Regions from separate parts of the Streptomyces sp. NPDC096040 genome, predicted to be linked through region 1. Evidence: riboswitches for the same ligand, from Rfam matches in the RefSeq annotation. Region 1 holds a riboswitch; each other region holds the start of a gene.
What was found. A riboswitch is a leader RNA that binds a small molecule or an ion and turns the genes downstream of it on or off. The one in region 1 is predicted to bind cyclic di-AMP.

Region 1 (5,022 bases):
GGCGAGCCGCGCCTGGCACGCCTACCAGCGGGCGTACATCATCCCGGACGCAGACCGGGACCGGCCGGTGCTGTTCAACTCCTGGGAGGCCACCACCTTCGACATCTCCGAGGAGCAGCAGGCCACCCTCGCCCGGCGGGCCGCCGCGATCGGCGTCGAACTGTTCGTGGTCGACGACGGCTGGTTCGGCGCCCGCACCAGCGACCGCGCGGGCCTCGGCGACTGGACGCCCAACCCCGACCGCTTCCCGAAGGGGCTCAAGCCCCTCGCGGACTATGTGCACGCCCTCGGCATGCAGTTCGGCATCTGGGTCGAACCCGAGATGGTCAACGCGGACAGCGACCTGTACCGCGCGCACCCCGACTGGGTCCAGTACCAGCAGGGACGGAAGCGGACGGAACTACGCAATCAGCTCGTCCTCAACCTCGCCCGCGAGGACGTCCAGGAGTACCTCTGGGGACAGCTGGACACCCTGCTGTCCAGCGCCCCGATCGACTACGTCAAGTGGGACTTCAACCGCTGCTTCACCGACGCGGGCTGGCCCGGCGAGCCGTATCCGCAGCGCCTGTGGGTCGACCACGTCCGCGGGCTGTACGCCCTGCTCGACCGGCTCCGGGCAGCGCACCCGAACGTCGCCATCGAGTCCTGCTCCGGCGGTGGCGGCCGGATCGACCTCGGCATCATGAGCCGCACCGACGAGGTGTGGACCTCCGACAACACCGACCCGCTGGACCGGCTCGCCATCCAGCACGGCTTCAGCCAGATCCATCCCGCCCGGGTGATGTCCGCCTGGGTCACCGACAGCCCGAACCATCAGCTCAACGGCCGGGTCAGCTCGCTGCGTTTCCGCTTCGTCAGCTCCATGGCGGGGGCGCTCGGCGTCGGCGGCGACCTCTCGCAGTGGACCGAGGAAGAGCTCGCCGAGGCCGGCCGCTGGGTGAAGCTCTACAAGGACATCCGGCCCCTGGTGCAGCGCGGCGACCAGTTCCGGCTGCGGCCGCCGACCGGCGGGCTCAGCGCGGTGCAGTACACGCTCGGCGACGAGACCGTGGTCCTCACCTGGCTCCAGGCGCAGAGCTACGGCGAGCCGATGCCGGCACTGCGACTGCAGGAGCTCGACCCGACAGCGTCGTATGAATGCCGCGAAACGGGCGAAGTGCACCGAGGTGCTGTTCTGTTGCATCACGGGCTGCGCACAGAGCTGCATGGCGACCTGGATGCGGCAGTTCTCCGGCTGCGCCGCATCTGAGTCTTCTGTCCGAATTGGCCCCTTCATTGCAACTCGCCCTGGAATAGAGGGACGTGGCGTGACGTGACGTGCGTGAGGAGCGCCATATTCGTGACCGTCCGTCGCGCGTCATGTCCACGTAATTACCGTGCTTTTCAAGGGGATCAGGAAAGCGAGGAAAGCCGGAATACACGGAGGGTGACCGGGAATTCCCGTAACGGATCAAGCGAAACTCGGACAGGCGGAACCGGTGGCTTGTCCGGGTGCGTCTTGCTCGCTTACGTTCGCCACGCATCCGGGCGGAACGCCGAACCCTGCCACCGCCCGGAGTCCCCACACACACTCACCCGTGCACGGCAGGAGCGGGGGACCCACCAGGTATGACCGCCTGTTCCGGTTCCCGGGACGGCTAGGGGTGCAGCCACGTCTTCCCGCGTGTGCCGGGCAGCTCCAGCCCGGACCCGACAGCTCACCTCGCGGGCGCCGGAGGGGAATGCGTCATGCCCGCGAAGGGTAAGCACCGCCGCCCCAAGACCCAGCGTTTCACCCGCTCCATGGCCGTCGCCGGAACCGGTGGCGCCGCGCTGGCTCTGCCGCTCATGGGGGCCACCGGCGCCCACGCGGCCACCGCGCAGTCCGTTTCCGAAAAGGCCACGCAGTCGCTTCCGACCATCGAGAAGACGGCTGTACGGAAGGCCGCCGTTCAGAAGTCCGCCACCGAGAATTCCACACACCACACCTACACGGTGGTGCCCGGCGACTATCTCTCGAAGATCGCCCGCGAGCAGAACGTCGACGGCGGCTGGCACCGGCTCTACGCCGACAACTGGCAGGCCATCGGCGACAACCCCTCGCTGATCCACCCCGGTCTCAAGCTCACCCTCAGCGGCCGTCACACGACGACGACACGGACCCCGAACTCGGACTCCCGATCCGAGACGCGGTCCCACTCGCGGTCGTCCACCCCCTCCTCGTCCTCGTCGTCGTCCTCGAACTCGGCCTTCCCCTCGGGCACGTCGACAACGACGGCCTCCGGCTTCACCCTCCCGGTCACCGGTGCCACGGTCGGCACCGGCTACCACGTGGCCGGCAGCATGTGGTCCAGCGGTTACCACGCCGGTGTCGACTTCGTCGTCCCGACCGGCACCCCGGTCAAGGCCGTCGGCGCGGGCACGGTCGTCACGGCCGGCTGGGGCGGTTCCTACGGCAACCAGGTCGTCATCAGGCTCGCCGACGGCTACTACGCGCAGTACGGCCACCTCTCCGCGCTCTCCGTCTCGGTCGGCCAGACCGTGACCGCGGGCAAGCAGATCGGCCTCTCCGGTGCCACCGGCAACGTGACCGGCCCGCACCTCCACTTCGAGATCCGGACCACCCCCGACTACGGCTCGGACGTCGACCCGGTCGCCTACCTCCGTTCGAAGGGCCTCGCCGTCGGCTGACCAGGCGCCTTCACCGATCTGACACGCACTCCGAAGGCCGGACCCCCGATCCCCGGGTCCGGCCTTCGGCGCGTTGCTTTCTCGTGGCAGGAGTGCTCGGGTCGTCGACAGCGAAGGCGGGGCGGCGGCACAGCGATCCCGCCGGGTCCAAGCGCTTTCCGCTCATGCGCTCGCCCTCACTCGCGCCCCGACGGAAGGAACCCGCCGTATGACGACCACCCGCCGAGGCTTCGGAGCCCTGGCCGCCGGAGCCGCCCTCGCGGGCTTCGTACCCGCTTGGCATGCGAGCGCCGCGCCCCGGCATCGCCCGGCTGATCGCCCACGACGACTTCCGCCACGGCCTCGGCCAGTGGTTCGTGGAACTGGAGCAGGCCGGCACCGTCGCCGCCTCGCACGGGATCCTGGAGGTCGACGTGCCCGCCGGCGCCACCGTCTGGAGGGGCCGTACGTCCTGGAGTACACCGCCACACCGGTGTCGGCGGGCGGCGCCAACGACCGAGTCTCTGACCTCGACAACTTCTGGAACGCCACCGACGTCCGTTCCCCTCACGACCTCTTCGTCCATCCCGCGCGGTGGCGTGCTCGCCGAGTACGACTACCTGAAGACGTACTACGCCGGCTACGGCGCCGACTACAGCACCACGACCGGGCTCCGCCGTTACGTCGGCGAGCCCGGCGTACGGCCGCTGGTCCACGACCACACCGAACCGCTCCTGGTCGCGAACCGGCCCAACCGTGTGCGAATCGTCTCCGACGGCGCGGCTGTGCAATGGTGGAACAACGGCCGACCGGTGTTCCACCACACCGACCTGGAGCCCCTGCACGCGTGGGTACTTCGCCTTCCGTGCCACCTGGAGTCACTTCAGGTTCAGCGACTTCGACGTCTGGCGATCATCACCTCAACGTCGCTGGTCAGGGCCTTATTCCAACCTTGGTGAAGTATTTAGAAGTGTCTTATCTCACCGCTAGTCAACCCCTTATTACGGTCGCGTAGGTCACAGTCGAAGGTGAATCATGGTCCGATGTGGCAGACGATTCGAAGAGTGACAAGGCATCAGTGATCGGGTCGTACGTGGCGGTGGGGGACAGCTTCACCGAGGGTGTCGGCGACCCCGGCCCCGACGGGGCGTTCGTCGGCTGGGCCGACCGGTTCGCGGTACTGCTGTCGGACCGGCGGCCCGAGGGCGACTTCGAGTACACCAACCTCGCGGTACGCGGGAAACTGCTCGACCAGATCGTGGCGGACCAGGTGCCGCAGGCCCTGGAGCTCGCCCCGGACCTGGTCTCCTTCTGCGCGGGCGGCAACGACATCATCCGCCCCGGCACCGACCCCGACGAGGTGGCCGAGCGGTTCGAGCGGGCCGTGGCCCAACTGACCGAAGCCGCCGGCATGGTACTGGTGACCACCGGCTTCGACACCCGTGGCGTGCCCGTCCTCAAGCATCTGCGCGGCAAGATCGCCACCTACAACGGGCATGTCCGGGCCGTCGCCGACCGGTACGGCTGCCCGGTCCTCGACCTGTGGTCCCTGAAGACCGTGCAGGACCGGCGGGCCTGGGACGGCGACCGGCTGCACCTCTCTCCCGAGGGGCACACGCGCGTGGCCCTGCGGGCCGGTCAGGTGCTCGGCGTCGAGGTGCCGGCCGACCCGGACCAGCCGTGGCCGCCGCTGCCGCCTCGCGGCACCCTGGAGGTCCGCCGCGACGACGTGCACTGGGCCCGCGAGTACCTGGTGCCGTGGATCGGGCGGCGGCTGCGCGGTGAGTCGTCGGGTGACCACGCGACGGCCAAGGGAGCGCTCTCCCCGGACGACATCAAGATGCGGATCGCTTCCGTGGCTTGAGGCGGCGAGAGTGTGTAAGGGGCGGCAACCTCGCGGGCCGCCCCTTACTGCTCCTCGGGCAGCCCCAGTTCGCGCGCCAGCGCCTCGTCGACCCACTCCTGCGCCCGGGAGCGGGGCAGGGCACCCGGGTACGAGGTGAGCTGGACCGCGAGCCCGTCGAGCAGGGCGGTCAGCCGCAGCGCCGCGGCCGTGGGGTCGGGGCACCGGAACTCACCGGCGGCCACCCCTTCTGCGATGACCTCGGCGATCGCCGCCTTCCACTGCTGGTCCAGCTCCTTGGTGACCTCCCGCAGGGCGGGTTCGCGCAGCGCCACCGCCCAGCCCTCGATCCACAGCCGCCAGCCCTTGGCCTGCCCGGTCGGCGCGTACCAGCGCACCGCCGCCCGCAGCCGACGCGACGCCGTCGTGCGGCGGCCCAGCAGCTTGCGCAGATGCGCCAGGTCGTCCTCGGCGGCAAAGGCGAAAGCGGCGGCGACCAGCTTCTCCTTCGTCGAGAAGTGGTACAGCAC
Region 2 (5,022 bases), on a different contig from region 1:
AGGACCTCATCTCCGGGCTCATCCGGGCCTCCGACGAAGGCGAGCACCTCACCGAGAACGAGGCCGCCGCCATGGCTTTCATCCTCCTGTTCGCCGGCTTCGAGACCACGGTCAACCTCATCGGCAACGGGACGTACGCCCTGCTCACCCACCCGGCACAGCGCCGCCGCCTCCAGGACTCCCTCGCCGCCGGCGAACGCGGGCTGCTGGAGACCGGTGTCGAGGAACTGCTGCGCTACGACGGGCCGGTGGAGCTGGCCACCTGGCGGTTCGCCACCGAGCCGCTCGGCATCGGCGGGCAGCGCATCGCGCCAGGCGACCCGGTCCTCGTCGTACTCGCCGCCGCGGACCGGGACCCGGAGCGGTTCGCCGAGCCGGACACGCTCGACCTCGCACGCCGGGACAACCAGCACCTCGGATACGGCCACGGCATCCACTACTGCCTGGGCGCCCCGCTCGCCCGCCTGGAAGGACAGACCGCGCTCGCCACCCTCCTCGGCCGTCTCCCCGACCTGCGACTCGCGGTGGCGGAGAGCGAGTTGCGCTGGCGCGGCGGGCTCATCATGCGCGGACTGCGCACGCTCCCCGTGGAGTTCACTCCCGACGGCCGATGAGCCCACCACCGGCACCCACCACGGCATCCGCCACCGGCACGCCTCCCTCCGGCCTCCCACCGGCAAAGATGACCAGTGTTCAAGTCTGTGATCTTCACGTGATCTGCGCGGCATTAACTTGTGACAAGTGATCGTCTGCCTATACGTTCACCCATCAGTGCGACGCCCCGGCGGGACCCGTCGCCGGTCACCGCTGTCGCTCGAAAGGTTTCCGCATGCTCTCCGGGAACGGTCGTCACCGTCGCCCCCGTCAGGCTCCGGCCATCCTCGTCGCGGCCGGCGTGACCGGCTCCGCCATCGCCATCCCGCTCCTCGGGGCGGCGAGCGCCAACGCGGCCGACGGCAGCACCTGGGACCGGGTGGCCGAGTGCGAGAGCGGCGGCTCCTGGAGCATGGACACCGGCACCGGCTACTACGGCGGCCTGCAGATGTCCCAGGACGACTGGGACCAGTACGGCGGCCAGGAGTACGCCACCACGCCGGACCAGGCGAGCCGTTCACAGCAGATCGCCGTCGCCGAGAAGATCCTCGCCGACCAGGGCACCAAGCCCTGGCGGACCTGTGCCCTGCTCGCCGGGCTCTCCTCGGACGACGCCTCGGTGAACGTCGACACGGGCCTCGACGGATCGGACAACACGTCGGGCTCCTCCGACTCGTCCTCCGGGTTGTCAGATTCGTCCTCTTCATCTGATTCATCCGGTTCATCTGATTCCGGCTCGTCCAACTCCTCCTCGGGTGCCGCGAACTCCGGAGCCGGCTCCGCCACCCCGTCCCCGAGCGCGAGTGAGGACTCGGGTACGGGCGCCCCTGCCGACTCCACCAAGGCGGACAAGTCGGGATCCAACGGCTCCGGCACCTCGAAGGCGAGCGAGAACCCCGTCGTCGCGTCCGAAGCCGATGAGTCGGACGATTCATGGCAGACCGGCGGCTCTTGGAGCCTGGTCGACACGGGAGCCGTGAGTGGCGGCGGCAAGCATCGCGGCGGCTCGGCGGACGAAAACGTGACAAACGGTCAGAGTGCGACTTCTTCCGGCCGTCACGCCTCCCGTGACGCCGGCACCTACGCCGTCCGGGACGGCGACACCCTCGCCTCCATCGCCGACTCCCTTGACCTCGACGGAGGATGGCGCGCGCTCTATGCCGCCAACAAGGCCGACATCGGCACCGACCCGAACCACATCGCCCCCGGTCAGACCCTGAAGCTCGGCACTGAAACGGACGAAGACTAGCGGGAGTTGGCGCTCTCGAACCGCCCCACTTAGAAGTCAAATGTCCGGTTTGGTGAAAGTGTGGGATGAGTCTCAGAAGCCCTGATCATCTTTGAAATTCACCTGATCGCCTGTTTACGGTCAAGGCCGCTCGTCACCACGAGCCCCGGCCGTCGCAACGCCGAGTCCTGCCAGCGACTGCCCGGGAACAGTCGTCGCGTCAAGCGCCGTAGGCAGGAGCGGGGGACCCAAGGTAAGTGCCGGGACCGGTAGTTGAGGCTGCCGTGTCCGGCTCGGGGTGAAGCCGCGCACCGCGAGGTGCGCGGCAGGGCAACTCAACCGGCCCGAACCCGACAGCTCACCTCGCAGGCGTCGGTGAGGGGATCCACCATGCTGTTTTCCGGCAAGGGCAAGCACCGTCGTCCGTCCAAGGCCACCCGCGCCGCCGCGCTCGCCGGCGTGACCGGTGTCGCCATCGCCGCCCCGCTGATGGCGTCCGGCACCGCCTCCGCCGCCACCGCCTCCGAGTGGGACGCCGTCGCCCAGTGCGAGTCCGGCGGCAACTGGGCCATCAACACCGGCAACGGCTACTACGGCGGTCTGCAGTTCTCCGCCTCCACCTGGGCCGCGTACGGCGGCACCCAGTACGCCGCGCAGGCCAACCAGGCCGGCAAGGCGCAGCAGATCGAGATCGCCGAGAAGGTCCTCGCCGCGCAGGGCAAGGGCGCCTGGCCGGTCTGCGGCACGGGCCTGTCCAGCGCCGCCTACACCGGCAGCAGCTCGTCCTCCAGCTCCAGCTCGTCGAACAGCGGCGCCAGCAGCCGTACGACCGACACCCAGGCCGCCTCCCGCTCCGCCGAGCGTCCGGCCGCCAAGAAGACCGTCACCACCCCGACCGGCAAGAAGGTCAAGAAGGGCGACGGCGAGTACAAGGTCGTCAAGGGCGACACGCTCAGCTCGATCGCCGAGAAGCACAAGGTCAAGGGCGGCTGGCAGGCGCTGTTCAAGCTGAACAAGGACATCGTCGACGACGCCGACTTCATCTACCCGGGTCAGCAGCTGCACCTGAAGTAAGCGCCCGCGAAGTAATAGGCGGGCGCCAGCTGAACCACAGCGCCCGCACAGCCGTGCTCCTCACAGTGAGGAGCACGTGAGGGCCACCCCCGTCCCCCCACGAGCCCCCGCTCCGGTGCGTTTTCCCCCGTACGCACCGGGGCGGGGTTTCTCTTTGCCGTCCTCTTCTTGACCCGCTCTTCTTCCGTTCTTCATCGGGCCCCCCTTTGTTCCGCGCGTGAACAATGAGTACCGTCTGTGTGTCCACGGGCCGGTCGGTCGGCCGGCTGACGGCCCCGGGACGGTTAGGCTCTAGTCGCAAGGCTGAGCAAGGGCCGACAAGGCCCGCGTGCGCCCGCACAACCAGCGTCACATCCCAAGAAGGAGATGCTCGTGCCGTCCATCGACGTCGTCGTAGCCCGGGAAATCCTGGACTCCCGAGGCAACCCCACGGTCGAGGTCGAGGTCGGCCTCGACGACGGCAGCACGGGTCGTGCCGCCGTCCCGTCCGGCGCCTCCACGGGCGCCTTCGAGGCCATCGAGCTCCGCGACGGTGACCCCAACCGCTACCTGGGCAAGGGCGTCGAGAAGGCCGTCCTCGCCGTGATCGAGCAGATCGGCCCGGAGCTGGTCGGCTACGACGCCACCGAGCAGCGCCTGATCGACCAGGCCATGTTCGACCTGGACGCCACCGACAACAAGGGCTCGCTCGGCGCCAACGCCATCCTCGGCGTCTCCCTCGCCGTCGCCCACGCCGCCTCCGAGGCCAGCGACCTGCCGCTGTTCCGCTACCTGGGCGGCCCCAACGCGCACCTGCTGCCGGTGCCGATGATGAACATCCTCAACGGCGGCTCGCACGCGGACTCCAACGTGGACATCCAGGAGTTCATGATCGCCCCGATCGGCGCGGAGTCGTTCTCCGAGGCGCTGCGCTGGGGTGCCGAGGTCTACCACACCCTGAAGAAGGTCCTGAAGAACAAGGGCCTGTCCACCGGCCTCGGCGACGAGGGCGGCTTCGCCCCGAACCTGGAGTCCAACCGCGCGGCCCTCGACCTCATCCTCGAGGCGATCAAGCAGGCCGGATACGTCCCGGGCGAGCAGATCGCGCTGGCGCTCGACGTCGCCGCGTCCGAGTTCTACAAGGACGGCAAGTACGAGTTCGAGGGCAAGTCCCGCTCGGCCGCCGAGATGACCGAGTACTACGAGGAGCTCGTCTCCGCGTACCCGCTGGTCTCCATCGAGGACCCGCTGTTCGAGGACGACTGGGCCGGCTGGAAGGTCCTCACCGACAAGCTCGGCGACAAGGTCCAGATCGTCGGCGACGACCTCTTCGTCACCAACCCGGAGCGCCTGGCCCGCGGCATCGAGGACGGCGCCGCCAACGCGCTGCTCGTCAAGGTGAACCAGATCGGCTCGCTCACCGAGACCCTGGACGCCGTCGAGCTTGCCCAGCGCAACGGCTTCAAGTGCATGATGTCCCACCGCTCCGGCGAGACCGAGGACGTCACCATCGCCGACCTCGCCGTCGCCACCAACTGCGGCCAGATCAAGACCGGTGCCCCGGCCCGCTCGGAGCGCGTCGCCAAGTACAACCAGCTGCTGCGCATCGAGGAGATCCTCGACGACGCCGCGGTGTACGCCGGCCGCAGCGCCTTCCCGCGGTTCCGCTCTGCGGACCAGTAGGCACAGCAAGGGCTGACCGGGCTGACCCTTACGGGGTCAAGCCTTAGCCAGTCGTACGTACGTCCCCGTACCGGTCCCGTACCGTGTGCGGGGACGTACGCGCGTGTGAACGGGAGGCGGGGACATGGCCGCGAAGGACCGGGACCGGTTCTCCACCGCGACCAGGCTGAAGTTGCTCGGCGAGCAGACGGCGGCCCGGGTCTACCGCTCCCAGACCAGGCGCCAGGCCCGCCGCTCCCGGCTCACCGGCCGCGCCGCGCTGCTCGCGATCGTGCTCTGCACGATGATCGTCGCGCTCGCCTATCCGATGCGGCAGTACGTCTCCCAGCGCGCCGAGATCGCCGACCTGGAACGGCAGCAGGAGCAGGCCCGGCAGCGGGTCGAGCAGCTGCGGGACGTCAAGGCCCGATGGCAGGACGACGCGTACGCCGAGCAGCAGATCCGGGAGCGGCTGCACTATGTGA
Region 3 (5,022 bases), on a different contig from region 1:
CTTAACAGGAAGTACCGCCAGTTGTCCCGAACCGGGGCTCAAGTCGTGTCCCGGGCCGGAGGGCGAACCGCGTCCCGGACCAGCGCCGTCACCGGGTCGGACGGCGGGCCGTCCCACAGAGCCCCGACCACGGACGGCCATGTCTTCTCCGACCGACGTCACCTGCCCGGAGGTACCCCCTCCGCGGCCCGTCAAAGCCGACGGGGTTCAGATCGAGTCGATCCGTACCCGTACATCCGTCCCCTACAAGACCACGCACGACGACCTCCGCACCCCCCTTCATCCCCTTCGCCGTCCGAACGTCGTTCCCACGGGCGTGGTGCCCACGGACGGACGAGACCGCCCCCGCGCCGCTCGAAGACCTCCCCCGCCGAGCTCACCGACCGGACGGGCCCGCGCGGCCGCCGGCGCCGACCGTGCCCGATGGGTCATGGACATGCCTCGGCCGGCCGGCAGGCCCCGCGACCGTCGAGCGGCCGACATCCCCCGGGACGGCTGCATCTCGCTCCGGGTGACGACCCTCGCACCCGAGCCGCTCAAAGCGGTCGCCGTGGCCTACTCCACGGACGGCCGCTATGACAACGACGTGTGGGGCGGCGGAGGTTCCCCTCTCACGGTGGACACGCGCGCGTGGACTGCCGCCTCGCCCGCCGCCGGGTCGGCGGGCCCGCCCATCCCTCCCCCAACGTGACCGGAATCATGTACGCCCGCCGGGGCCCACGCACTTGAATTCCACGCCTGCTCCGCGGACTTGGCCGACCCGTCGCCGTCGAGGAATCCGAACGGACGTAGCCGTCGGGCGCCGACCTTCCGGCGCCGCGCTCGATCAGCGGCACGCGCGCGTACCCGGACCGTACGGAGTTCACGAGGGGCGCGCCGGAGATGCACACGACCGGATGAACCATCTGAACAGATGGACTGGACGAGCAGCGCCCACTGCCGACCCGCACCCGGTCGGGCCCGCCGGTTCGCCTACCGAGCCGGAATTCCGCCGAATTAGACAATTCGGGCAATACCCGAAATCGCCTGTGATGCACACCACTCCGCTTACCCCAATTAGGGCAATCCGCACGAATGACGGCCGAACGCTTTTCCATCGATGCCCGGAAAAACGGATTTCACGAATCGCCTATGTCGGATTTGCCGCGATTGCCACTTCGTGAAGTGGGTCACGTTGGTCGGGAGGCCGTAAAAGCCAGGACGAACCTTTCTTTCCGTTTCCTGTGGGCGAGTTGAGGCTTGGCAGCCGCAAAGGATCAAGTACCCCATACGACTCAGATCAAGGTCAATCGGTGTGTTGTGTGAATCCAGCACTTGTTCCGGACATGTGCTCTCGCATACGTTCCCGCTCGCCGGGCGGACGCCGAATCCTGCCGCCGCCCGTCGTGACCCATCGACGAGTCCATTCGCACGGCAGGAGCGGGGGATCCAGGTAAGTCGCGGGACCGGGCGGCCGACGTCAACGACGGACGTCGTACCGGAACGGCTAGGGGTGAAGTCGCCTCGCCTTCGGGCGGTGCGGCCGGGCACTCCCCGCGCCCGAACCCGACAGCTCACCTCGTAGGCGACGGAGAGGAACTTCGCCATGTCTGCTGCCGATCAGCACCGCCGTCCCCGCCGTAACCGCGTCGTCCGCACGCTTGCCATCGCCGGCACCGGCGCCGCCGTTCTCGCCCTCCCGCTCATCGGGGCGACCACCGCCTCCGCCGCCACCTCCACCTCGACGGCCTCGACGACGCTCGCCGGGTACCCGAACAACCTCGACGGCTGGATCCGCGAGTCGCTCGCGATCATGGCTGAAAAGAAGATCCCGGGCAGCTACAACGGCATCTACCGCAACGTGATCCGTGAGTCCTCCGGCAACCCGCGGGCCATCAACCTCTGGGACTCCAACGCGGCCGCCGGCATCCCGTCCAAGGGGCTGCTCCAGGTGATCGACCCGACGTTCAGCGCGTACCACGTGGCCGGCACGTCGTTCGACATATACGACCCGGTCGCGAACATCACCGCCGCCTGCAACTACGCCGCCGCGCGGTACGGCTCGATCGACAACGTGCACGGCGCGTACTGACCGGCGCCGTCAGCGGAAGAGTCTTTCGAGGACGACGGCGATGCCGTCGTCCTCGTTCGACAAGGTGATCTCGTCGGCCACCGTCTTGAGTTCGGGATGGGCGTTGGCCATCGCCACCCCGTAGGACGCCCAGTCGAACATGGGGATGTCGTTGGGCATGTCCCCGAAGGCGACGGCCTGTTCGCGGCTCAGCCCCAGATGGTCGGCGGCCAGCGCGAGCCCGGTCGCCTTGGTCACCCCGCACGGCTGGAGCTCGACGGTCCCCGGCCCCGACATGGTGACCGTCGCCAGCGACCCCACCACCGAGCGCGCGGTCGCCGCCAGCTCGTCATCGGACAGGGTGTGGTGCCGTAGCAGCACCTTGCTGATGGGCGCGCACCACAGGTCGTCGCGCCGGCCGACGCGCAGCGCGGGCAGCGTGGGGTGCGGCATCAGATAGCCCGGCTCGATGAGCGTGAGCCCGTCCACGCCGTCCTGGTCGACCGCCGCGTACACCTGTCCGACCTCGGCCTCGATCTTGCCGAGGGCGGTCTCCGCCAGCTCCCGGTCCAGGGTGACCGACCACAGCAGCCGGGCTGTGCCGGCGTCGTACACCTGCGCTCCCTGGCCGCAGACCGCGAGTCCCGTGCAGCCGAGGTCGTCCAGGAGGGGGCGCACTCTCGGCGCGGGGCGCCCGGTCACGACGAGATGCCGGGCGCCGGCCCGGCCGGCCCGCGCGAGCGCGGCGAGCGACCGTTCCGACAGGGTGTCGTCGGTGCGCAGCAGCGTGCCGTCCAGGTCGGTGGCGATCAGTGAGTACGGGGTGGGTGCGACCATGATCAGAGAATACGGACAGCACGCCCCTGAGACTCACTGTGCGTTTCGGCCTCAAGTGGCGCCCGCTGCCTCAGTGATGGGGCCTTGTCAGTGGGCCGCGTTACGTTGGCGGTGGGTTGATGGCACCGATCGGACGGGGGCGGCCATGGTGACGGTTGGACCGGGAGACTCCCGCGCGCGTCTGCTGGAATCGGCGTCCGAGGTGCTGGAGCGGTTTCCCCGGGCGCTGCGGCCGGAGATCTACGCCGTCGTTCCGCATCCGGCGTGTCGACGACGGCGAGCTCAGACCGTACGTGGCGGCCGGCTGCAACACCGAGAGCCAGTACGAGGCCGAACGGGACCCGGCGGACCCGGCGAGGCGCGCTGGAACTACGGGCGTTGGATCCTCGGCGGCTTCGAGATGCTCGGCAACTGTCCCGAGGACCCGGTCGGCGGCGTGCTGTCCACCGAGGAGGTCCGGCGGCTCGGACTCTGGTTCGACGGGTACGGCGAGAACGCCGAACTGGACGCGGGGCGCGAGCCGTTGGGGCTGCACTTCGCCGACCCGTGCATACGGCTGGCACATGATCCGCACGGCGGGGGCCGCATCGAGAAGGTCCTCGGGTGACCGCTGCCGGTGGTGGTCTTACATGTACTGCCCGGGATCGGAGGCCGAGGCCACGGAAGCGGCCAATCCGCCCGAGACGATCGAGGAGTTCCTGACCTGGCAGCTGCGGCCGAGGCCGCGTAGCCCCGGGGCGGGGTGGCGGGCCGGCCCCGAGGGCGGGGTGGCAGGCGGGCCCTGGGGGCGGGGTGACAGGCCCCGCCCCCGGAGGTGGGTGTCGGCGCGGATCCAGGGGTGGCTGCCGCCTGGCCCCGAGTGCGGGTGGGCGGGGCCGGATCCGCGAGCGGTGGGCGAGGCGGGCGTCAGGCGTGGGCAGCCGCCAGGTGTTTGGCCAGGCGCGGCGAGGCGAACTCCGTACCGCACACGAACCGCATCACCGGGCCGTACGACGCCGCCGCGGGCAGGCCGGTGAAGTACAGGCCGGGCACGGAGGAGACGTATCCGGCGCCCAGTTTCGGGGCGCCGCGGCTGACTGCGACGCGGGTGCGCAGCTCGGGGCCGAGGAAGTCCATCGCCGCGGTGTCCACGCGGTAGCCGGTGGCGGCGACGACATGGTCGGCGGTGAGCCGGTCGGTACGGCCGTCGTGGGTGCGGACGGTGAGGACCGGGGCGCCGTCGGAGGTGTCGGCGCCGGTCACGCCGGCGACCTCGTGGACCTGGACCTTGCCCTCGAAGCGGTCGCGCAGCCACCAGGCGCCGAGCGGGCCGAGCACCCGGCGGACCAGGTAGTGGCGGGTCCGCGCGGGGAGGTAGCGGTAGGGGTGCGGGTAGTAGCTGAGCGCCCACAGCGACCAGGCCCGGCCGAACGGGGACTCCGGGCGCAGCCGGGGCTGGTCCCAGGGCGGGGCGCCGAAGGTGACCTTGCCGCGCCCGCGTGAGACCACCCGCACCTGGGCGCCCGCCTCGGCCGCGAGAGCCGCCGTCTCCAGCGCGGACTGTCCGGCACCGACGACGATCAGTTCCTTGCCGGAGAAGCGGGTCAGGTCGTGGTGCTGAGAGCTGTGTGAGACGGGGCTCGTGGGCCCGTCCGCCGCCGTTTTCGCGAGCACCGCGGGGAGATGAGCGAGTCCCGACAGGCCGGTGGCGACGACGATCGCGCGGGCGGTGAACGACTCTCCCGAGTCCAACTTCAGTTCGAACCCGGCCGCCTTGTCGCGGTCCACGGAGACCACCCGCACCCGCTCCAGCTCGGGCACCAGCTTCTGCTGGAACCACTCGCCGTAGCCGATGAAGGTCTCCACCGGGATGACGTCCTCGTCGGTCACCAGCCTGCGGATGCCCGCCGCGTCGCAGTAGTCGGCGAGGGTGTGCCCGCGCTGCGGGCAGTCGAGGTTGGAGGCGGCGGGCGTCGACTTCAGGAGCATGCCCTCGGGCATGTGGTCGCGCCAGCTGACCATGGGGTCGCCGAAGACCCGGACGGGGATGCCGCGCGCCCGCAGATGGGCGGCGGTGGACAGGCCGAAGGGCCCGGCACCTATGACTGCTACCGGTTGGATCACGAAGTCCCTCCCCAGGAACGTGGTGCCTACTT
Region 4 (5,022 bases), on a different contig from region 1:
GCGCCGCCGCGCCGGACTGGTACGGACCCTGCGCCCCCGCCCCGCCGACTCCCCGCTGCTGGACCTGGCGAGCAACGACTACCTGGGCCTCGCCCACCACCCGGAGGTCGCCGAGGGCGCGGCCGGGGCGGCCCGGACCTGGGGCGGCGGCTCCACCGGCTCCCGGCTGGTGACCGGCACCACGGAACTCCACACCGAGCTGGAGCGCGAGCTGGCCGAATTCTGCGGGTCCGAGGCGGCCCTGGTCTTCTCCTCCGGCTATGCCGCCAACCTCGCCGCCGTCACCACCCTCGGCCCGCACGGCTCCCTGATCGTCTCCGACGCCCTCAACCACGCCTCCCTGATCGACGGCTGCCGGCTGGCCCGGGGCGCCACCCAGGTCGTCGGACACGCCGACCCGGACGCCGTACGCAAGGCGCTCGGCACCCATGAGGGACCCGCGGTCGTGGTCTCCGACTCGGTGTTCTCGGTGGACGGCGACGCGGCACCGCTCGCCGCACTGGCCGAGGCATGCCGGGAGCGCGGCGCCGGGCTGCTCGTGGACGACGCCCACGGGCTCGGGGTCCTCGGGGACGGCGGGCGGGGCGCGCCGTACGCGGCCGGGCTCCGCGGCGCCGACGACGTGGTCGTCACGGCGACCCTCTCCAAGTCGCTGGGCAGCCAGGGCGGGGCCGTGCTCGGCCCGACCCGGGTGATCGACCATCTGGTGAACGCGGCCCGGACCTTCATCTTCGACACCGGCCTGGCCCCGGCCGCCGCGGGCGCGGCCCTGGCGGCGCTACGGCTGCTGCGCCGCGAGCCGGAACGAGCGGTGCGGGCCCGCGAGGTCGCCGCGGAACTGCACGCACGGCTGACCGCCGCGGGTCTGGAAGCGGTACGTCCGGACGCCGCGGTGGTCTCCGTGCGGGCACCGTCCCCGGAGGGGGCCGTGCGGTGGGCGGCCGACTGCCGTACGGCAGGCCTGGCCGTGGGCTGTTTCCGTCCGCCTTCCGTGCCGGACGGCATCTCACGGCTCAGGCTGACCGCCCGTGCGGACCTCTCCGGGGCCGAGATCGAACGCGCTGTACAGGTGATCGGCGAGACACGACCATGAGTCGGCGTGACACGGCCGGGCCTTGCCCATATGCGGATACGGAGTCGGTTACGGGCTGATCAGCCGGTGAGCGCCGACACGAAGCCCGCCCAGCTCCCGGGGGAGAAGAGCAGCGCGGGTCCGGCCGGATCCTTGGAGTCGCGCACGGCGAGCAGTCCGGTCAGCGGACCGGAGTGCGGCCGTGCCGTCTCCACACAGTTGTTCGCTCCGGTGCTGTAGCTGCTGCGCAGCCACCGCAGTCCGTGCAGATCAGCACTTGAAGGTACGTTCCGAGGCAGTGCAGTCATGGTGCCTCCTTACGCGCCGTCACCTATCCCGGCGATGTAATCCAACGAGTCCTCGGTCGAAAGGGCGTGGATCTGAAGGGTGTTGAAGGCCTCCGCGTACGCCTGGAGGTCTTCTTTCCGTTCGAGGTAGAGGCTACTCGTCAACTGGTCGACAACAACCACATCCAGATCAGAAGTGCTCGGAAATGAGAAGATTACGAAAGGACCGGTGATGCCGATATGGGCTCCGGCCGAGAACGGCAGCACCTGGAGCCGTACCTGGGGCAACCGGGCCGCCTCCACCAGCCGCTCCAGCTGTCTGGCCATCACGCCCGGGCCGCCGACCTCCCGGCGCAGCACCGCCTCGTCAAGGACCGCGCTCAGTTCCAGCGGCGGACGGTTTCGCAGCACGTCCTGCCTGGCCAGACGCACCTTCACCAGGGCGTCCAGCGCCTCGTCGTCGAGCCCGTCCACGGCCGCCCGGGTCACGGCACGCGCGTACTCGGGGGTCTGCAGCAGCCCCGGTACGACCGAGGTCTCCAGCGTGCGCATCGCGCTGGCCTGCGACTCCAGACTGATGAAATCCCGGTAGGTGGGCGGCAGCACCCCGCGATAGGCATGCCACCAGTGGTGCCGCCCGGCGGTGTCCTCCGACCCCGCCAACACCAGCAGCAACTCCCGCAGTTGCCCCTCGACCACGCCGTAGGCGTCGAGGAGTAACCGCACATCGGCCGGTTTCACACCGCTGGCGCCGGTCTCGATCCGGCTCACTTTCGACTGATGCCAGCCCACCAGACGAGCGGCCTCGCCGCTCGTGAGGCCGGCGCCGGTGCGCAGCGTGCGCAGTTCGGCGCCCAGTTTCCGGCGGCGTACCGCGGGACCGTTCTGCATGGGCTACTCCTTACTCCTTCCGAGCCGCCCAAATACGCTCTGAGGTCGCAGAGTTCACCGCATCGAGCGACAGATATATGCATATCTTGGTGGATCGCTCCCCTGACCGCCCTGGTAATGGCAGTCTGACGAAGAAGCACCAGTCCGGGACCGTACTCGAACCATCCGCGCCGTGTCGGGCTCCGGTCCCGTGGGAAAGGGACGACGTCGCCATGGCAGACCACCTGGAAGCATCCGTCACTCTGCCGAGCGATCCCGCCTCGGTCTCCGCGGCCCGCTCCTATGTGCTGGGCACCCTCGCGGAATGGGGGCTGCCACCGGAGACGGAGACCGCGGACACCATCCGCCTCATTGTCTCCGAGCTCGCCACCAACGCGGTGCAGCACACCTTCGGGCAGTCACCCACCTTCACGGTGGACCTCGTCCTCCACCGCGACGAACACCTGCGCATCGGCGTCACGGACAGCCATCCGCGCTTCCCCAAGAGACTCCCCGCCGCGGTGCAGCAGGACAACGGGCGCGGCATGGTCATCATCCGCTGGCTCACCGCGGAGTGCGGCGGCAAGCTCCGGGTGCGCCCCACCCGGGAGGGCGGCAAGACCGTCTTCATCGAGCTGCCCTGGGCAGTACCGGCCGGCACGGTCACCGTGGCCGGCCAGCAGGAACCGTAGCCCTGAGCTCCTGCCGGCCGACTCTCGGCGGGGTCAGCTGACCCGGCCGTACCAGACGCTCCGCGTCCAGATCTTCTGGAGCTTCACCACGTCCCCGGTCTTCGGGGCGTGCCAGATCCTTCCCTTCCCGGCGTAGATGCCGACGTGGTACACGCTGGAACCCGAGTGGAAGAAGACCAGGTCCCCGGCCTTGCGGTTGCCGGCCGAGATGTGACGGGTCTTGTTGTACTGCTGGGCCGCCGTACGCGGGAGCTTCTTGCCCGCTTTCTTGAACGAGTACAGCGTGAGCCCGGAGCAGTCGAACCGGTTCGGCCCGGTGGCGCCCCACCTGTAGGGCGAGCCCTTTTTCGAGGCAGCGATCTGAAGTGCCTTCGTCGCTATCGTGGCGGCCGAGGCGTCGGAGGCGACACCCGGGATCACGATGGAGCCACCCACGGCGGCGATGGTGAGCGCCGAGGCCGTGCCGGCCCGCGCCATCAACGACGGAACACGATTGAGCGCAGTCATGCGCAACCCTTCGTCAGCCGCCTGTGAAGGATGACCTGTCGGATTCGGGCTGGCGAAGTTGCCCGGCCGCGTTGCCGCGGCTTCACCCCAAGGGCTGCTCGGCCCGGTCATGGTGCGACCGTTCCGGCGACCCGTCGTGCTTGGGTCCTCCACTCCTGCCGATCCACTTCCGTCGACCGGTCATCCAGGCGGCGGCAGGACTCGGCGTCCGCCCGGACCGCCCCGCCGTTGTAGCGGGGGCTTGTCGTCGACAGGGATCTTCACTCACGCCTGTCCGAAAATCCCAACGGAATCGGGGATTTGTGGGTTTACTCACCACCCACCCGTTCGGGTGGACAGTGTTGTGTTCGATTATCCGTCAACTGCCCTGCGTAGCCCCGGACCTGCGCCGAAGCCTTCCGCGGGCACCTCCGGGCGCGCACGTCGAGCGACCTCGGCGGTCAGGTAAAACCACGCCAACCTCCGCCGAACGGCGGTAACCCCTTTGGGTCGTTTCGACTCCGGTCCGGTCGGCCGGTGGACGTGTCGCACCGGACTTCCGCGTGCGTCACCGTACGCAGTCGGGCGGGAGTGCGACGCGGGCGGTCCGGCGCTCACCGTCGAGTACCCGCAATGCCCTTGCCAGCGTGTCCCCGTGGAGCTCCGTCTCACCCCGTCGGTGCATCAGGGCCAGTGCGTCGCGCAGCTCGGACGCCGCGCGCACCAGCGCCTGCGCGGCGCGCAGCCCACGATAGGTGTCCTCGTTCTGCGCCGGGTTGATACGGCCCAGCAGATCGACCACGTCCAGGTAACGGTCGATCAACTCGCCCTCGGCGCGGGTCAGCGCGGGCAGCGGCGGAAGCTCCGGTGGCAGCATCGGCCGCTCACCCCGCGTCCGGCAGACCGAGGGAGGTCCTGTGGCTGGGCACGACCCGGTCCACCAGCCCGTACGCCAGCGCCGCTTGCGCGTCCAGGACCAGATCCCGCTCCAGGTCCTGGTGGACTTGGTCCGGCGTGCGCCCGGTGTGCCGGACGAGCATCTCTTCGAGCAGCGCGCGGATCCGGTCCAACTCCGCCGCCTGGATGACCAGATCACTCGGCTGGCCCTGTACCGGTTCCGGCAGCGACGGCTGCTGGAGCACGATGCGCGCACCCGGCAGCACGGACCGCTTGCCGGGTGTGCCCGCCGCGAGCAGCACCGCGGCCGACGCGCCGGCCTGCCCCAGGCAGATCGTCTCCACGTCACAGCCGACGTACTGGACCGTGTCGTAGATCGCGGCCATCGCGCTGAACGAACCGCCCGGAGAGTTGATGTACAGCGAGATGTCCCGCTCAGGCGCCGCGTGCTCCAGGTACATGAACTGCGCCATCACATCGTTGGCCGAGGTCTCGTCGACGGGCGTGCCGAGGAAGACGATCCGCTCCTCCAGCAGCTTCGAGTACGGATCAAGAGTGCGCTGCCCGGCGCTGGTGCGTTCGGTGAACTCGGGCAGGACGTAGCGGGCGGACGGTCGGGTCATGGCGTACCCCTCCTCGCGGCTGAGGCGTCTCAGCGGCCGGACTCTCACTACAAAATGTACAGGACGTACAGATCCTGGCGAGGGCATTGCGTGGG

Region 2: linked by a shared signal. The riboswitch ahead of ABTY98_RS09300 (transglycosylase family protein) and the one ahead of ABTY98_RS13920 (M23 family metallopeptidase) in region 1 are both predicted to bind cyclic di-AMP.
Region 3: linked by a shared signal. The riboswitch ahead of ABTY98_RS30995 (transglycosylase SLT domain-containing protein) and the one ahead of ABTY98_RS13920 (M23 family metallopeptidase) in region 1 are both predicted to bind cyclic di-AMP.
Region 4: linked by a shared signal. The riboswitch ahead of ABTY98_RS19725 (C40 family peptidase) and the one ahead of ABTY98_RS13920 (M23 family metallopeptidase) in region 1 are both predicted to bind cyclic di-AMP.

What each region holds. Positions count from the first base shown of each region.
Region 1 covers NZ_JBEOTA010000009.1:70,119-75,140, forward strand. Annotated here, with positions in the region: gene ABTY98_RS13915 (alpha-galactosidase) at 1-1,249, shown strand, start outside; cyclic di-AMP (ydaO/yuaA leader) riboswitch at 1,563-1,726, shown strand; gene ABTY98_RS13920 (M23 family metallopeptidase) at 1,729-2,670, shown strand; partial or broken gene ABTY98_RS13925 (DUF6250 domain-containing protein) at 2,879-3,639, shown strand; gene ABTY98_RS13930 (SGNH/GDSL hydrolase family protein) at 3,728-4,513, shown strand; gene ABTY98_RS13935 (TetR/AcrR family transcriptional regulator) at 4,558-5,022, opposite strand, start outside.
Region 2 covers NZ_JBEOTA010000006.1:63,606-68,627, reverse strand. Annotated here, with positions in the region: gene ABTY98_RS09310 (cytochrome P450 family protein) at 1-614, shown strand, start outside; gene ABTY98_RS09305 (transglycosylase family protein) at 830-1,843, shown strand; cyclic di-AMP (ydaO/yuaA leader) riboswitch at 2,038-2,209, shown strand; gene ABTY98_RS09300 (transglycosylase family protein) at 2,213-2,896, shown strand; gene eno (phosphopyruvate hydratase) at 3,263-4,558, shown strand; gene ABTY98_RS09290 (FtsB family cell division protein) at 4,683-5,022, shown strand, end outside.
Region 3 covers NZ_JBEOTA010000026.1:62,814-67,835, reverse strand. Annotated here, with positions in the region: cyclic di-AMP (ydaO/yuaA leader) riboswitch at 1,385-1,582, shown strand; gene ABTY98_RS30995 (transglycosylase SLT domain-containing protein) at 1,586-2,071, shown strand; gene ABTY98_RS30990 (HAD family hydrolase) at 2,081-2,887, opposite strand; gene ABTY98_RS30985 (hypothetical protein) at 3,033-3,494, shown strand; gene ABTY98_RS30980 (FAD-dependent oxidoreductase) at 3,794-4,990, opposite strand; gene ABTY98_RS30975 (carboxylate--amine ligase) at 5,017-5,022, opposite strand, start outside.
Region 4 covers NZ_JBEOTA010000013.1:157,584-162,605, forward strand. Annotated here, with positions in the region: gene ABTY98_RS19705 (8-amino-7-oxononanoate synthase) at 1-1,093, shown strand, start outside; gene ABTY98_RS19710 (DUF397 domain-containing protein) at 1,153-1,380, opposite strand; gene ABTY98_RS19715 (helix-turn-helix domain-containing protein) at 1,390-2,250, opposite strand; gene ABTY98_RS19720 (ATP-binding protein) at 2,463-2,921, shown strand; gene ABTY98_RS19725 (C40 family peptidase) at 2,955-3,428, opposite strand; cyclic di-AMP (ydaO/yuaA leader) riboswitch at 3,432-3,613, opposite strand; gene ABTY98_RS19730 (hypothetical protein) at 3,976-4,284, opposite strand; gene ABTY98_RS19735 (ATP-dependent Clp protease proteolytic subunit) at 4,292-4,927, opposite strand.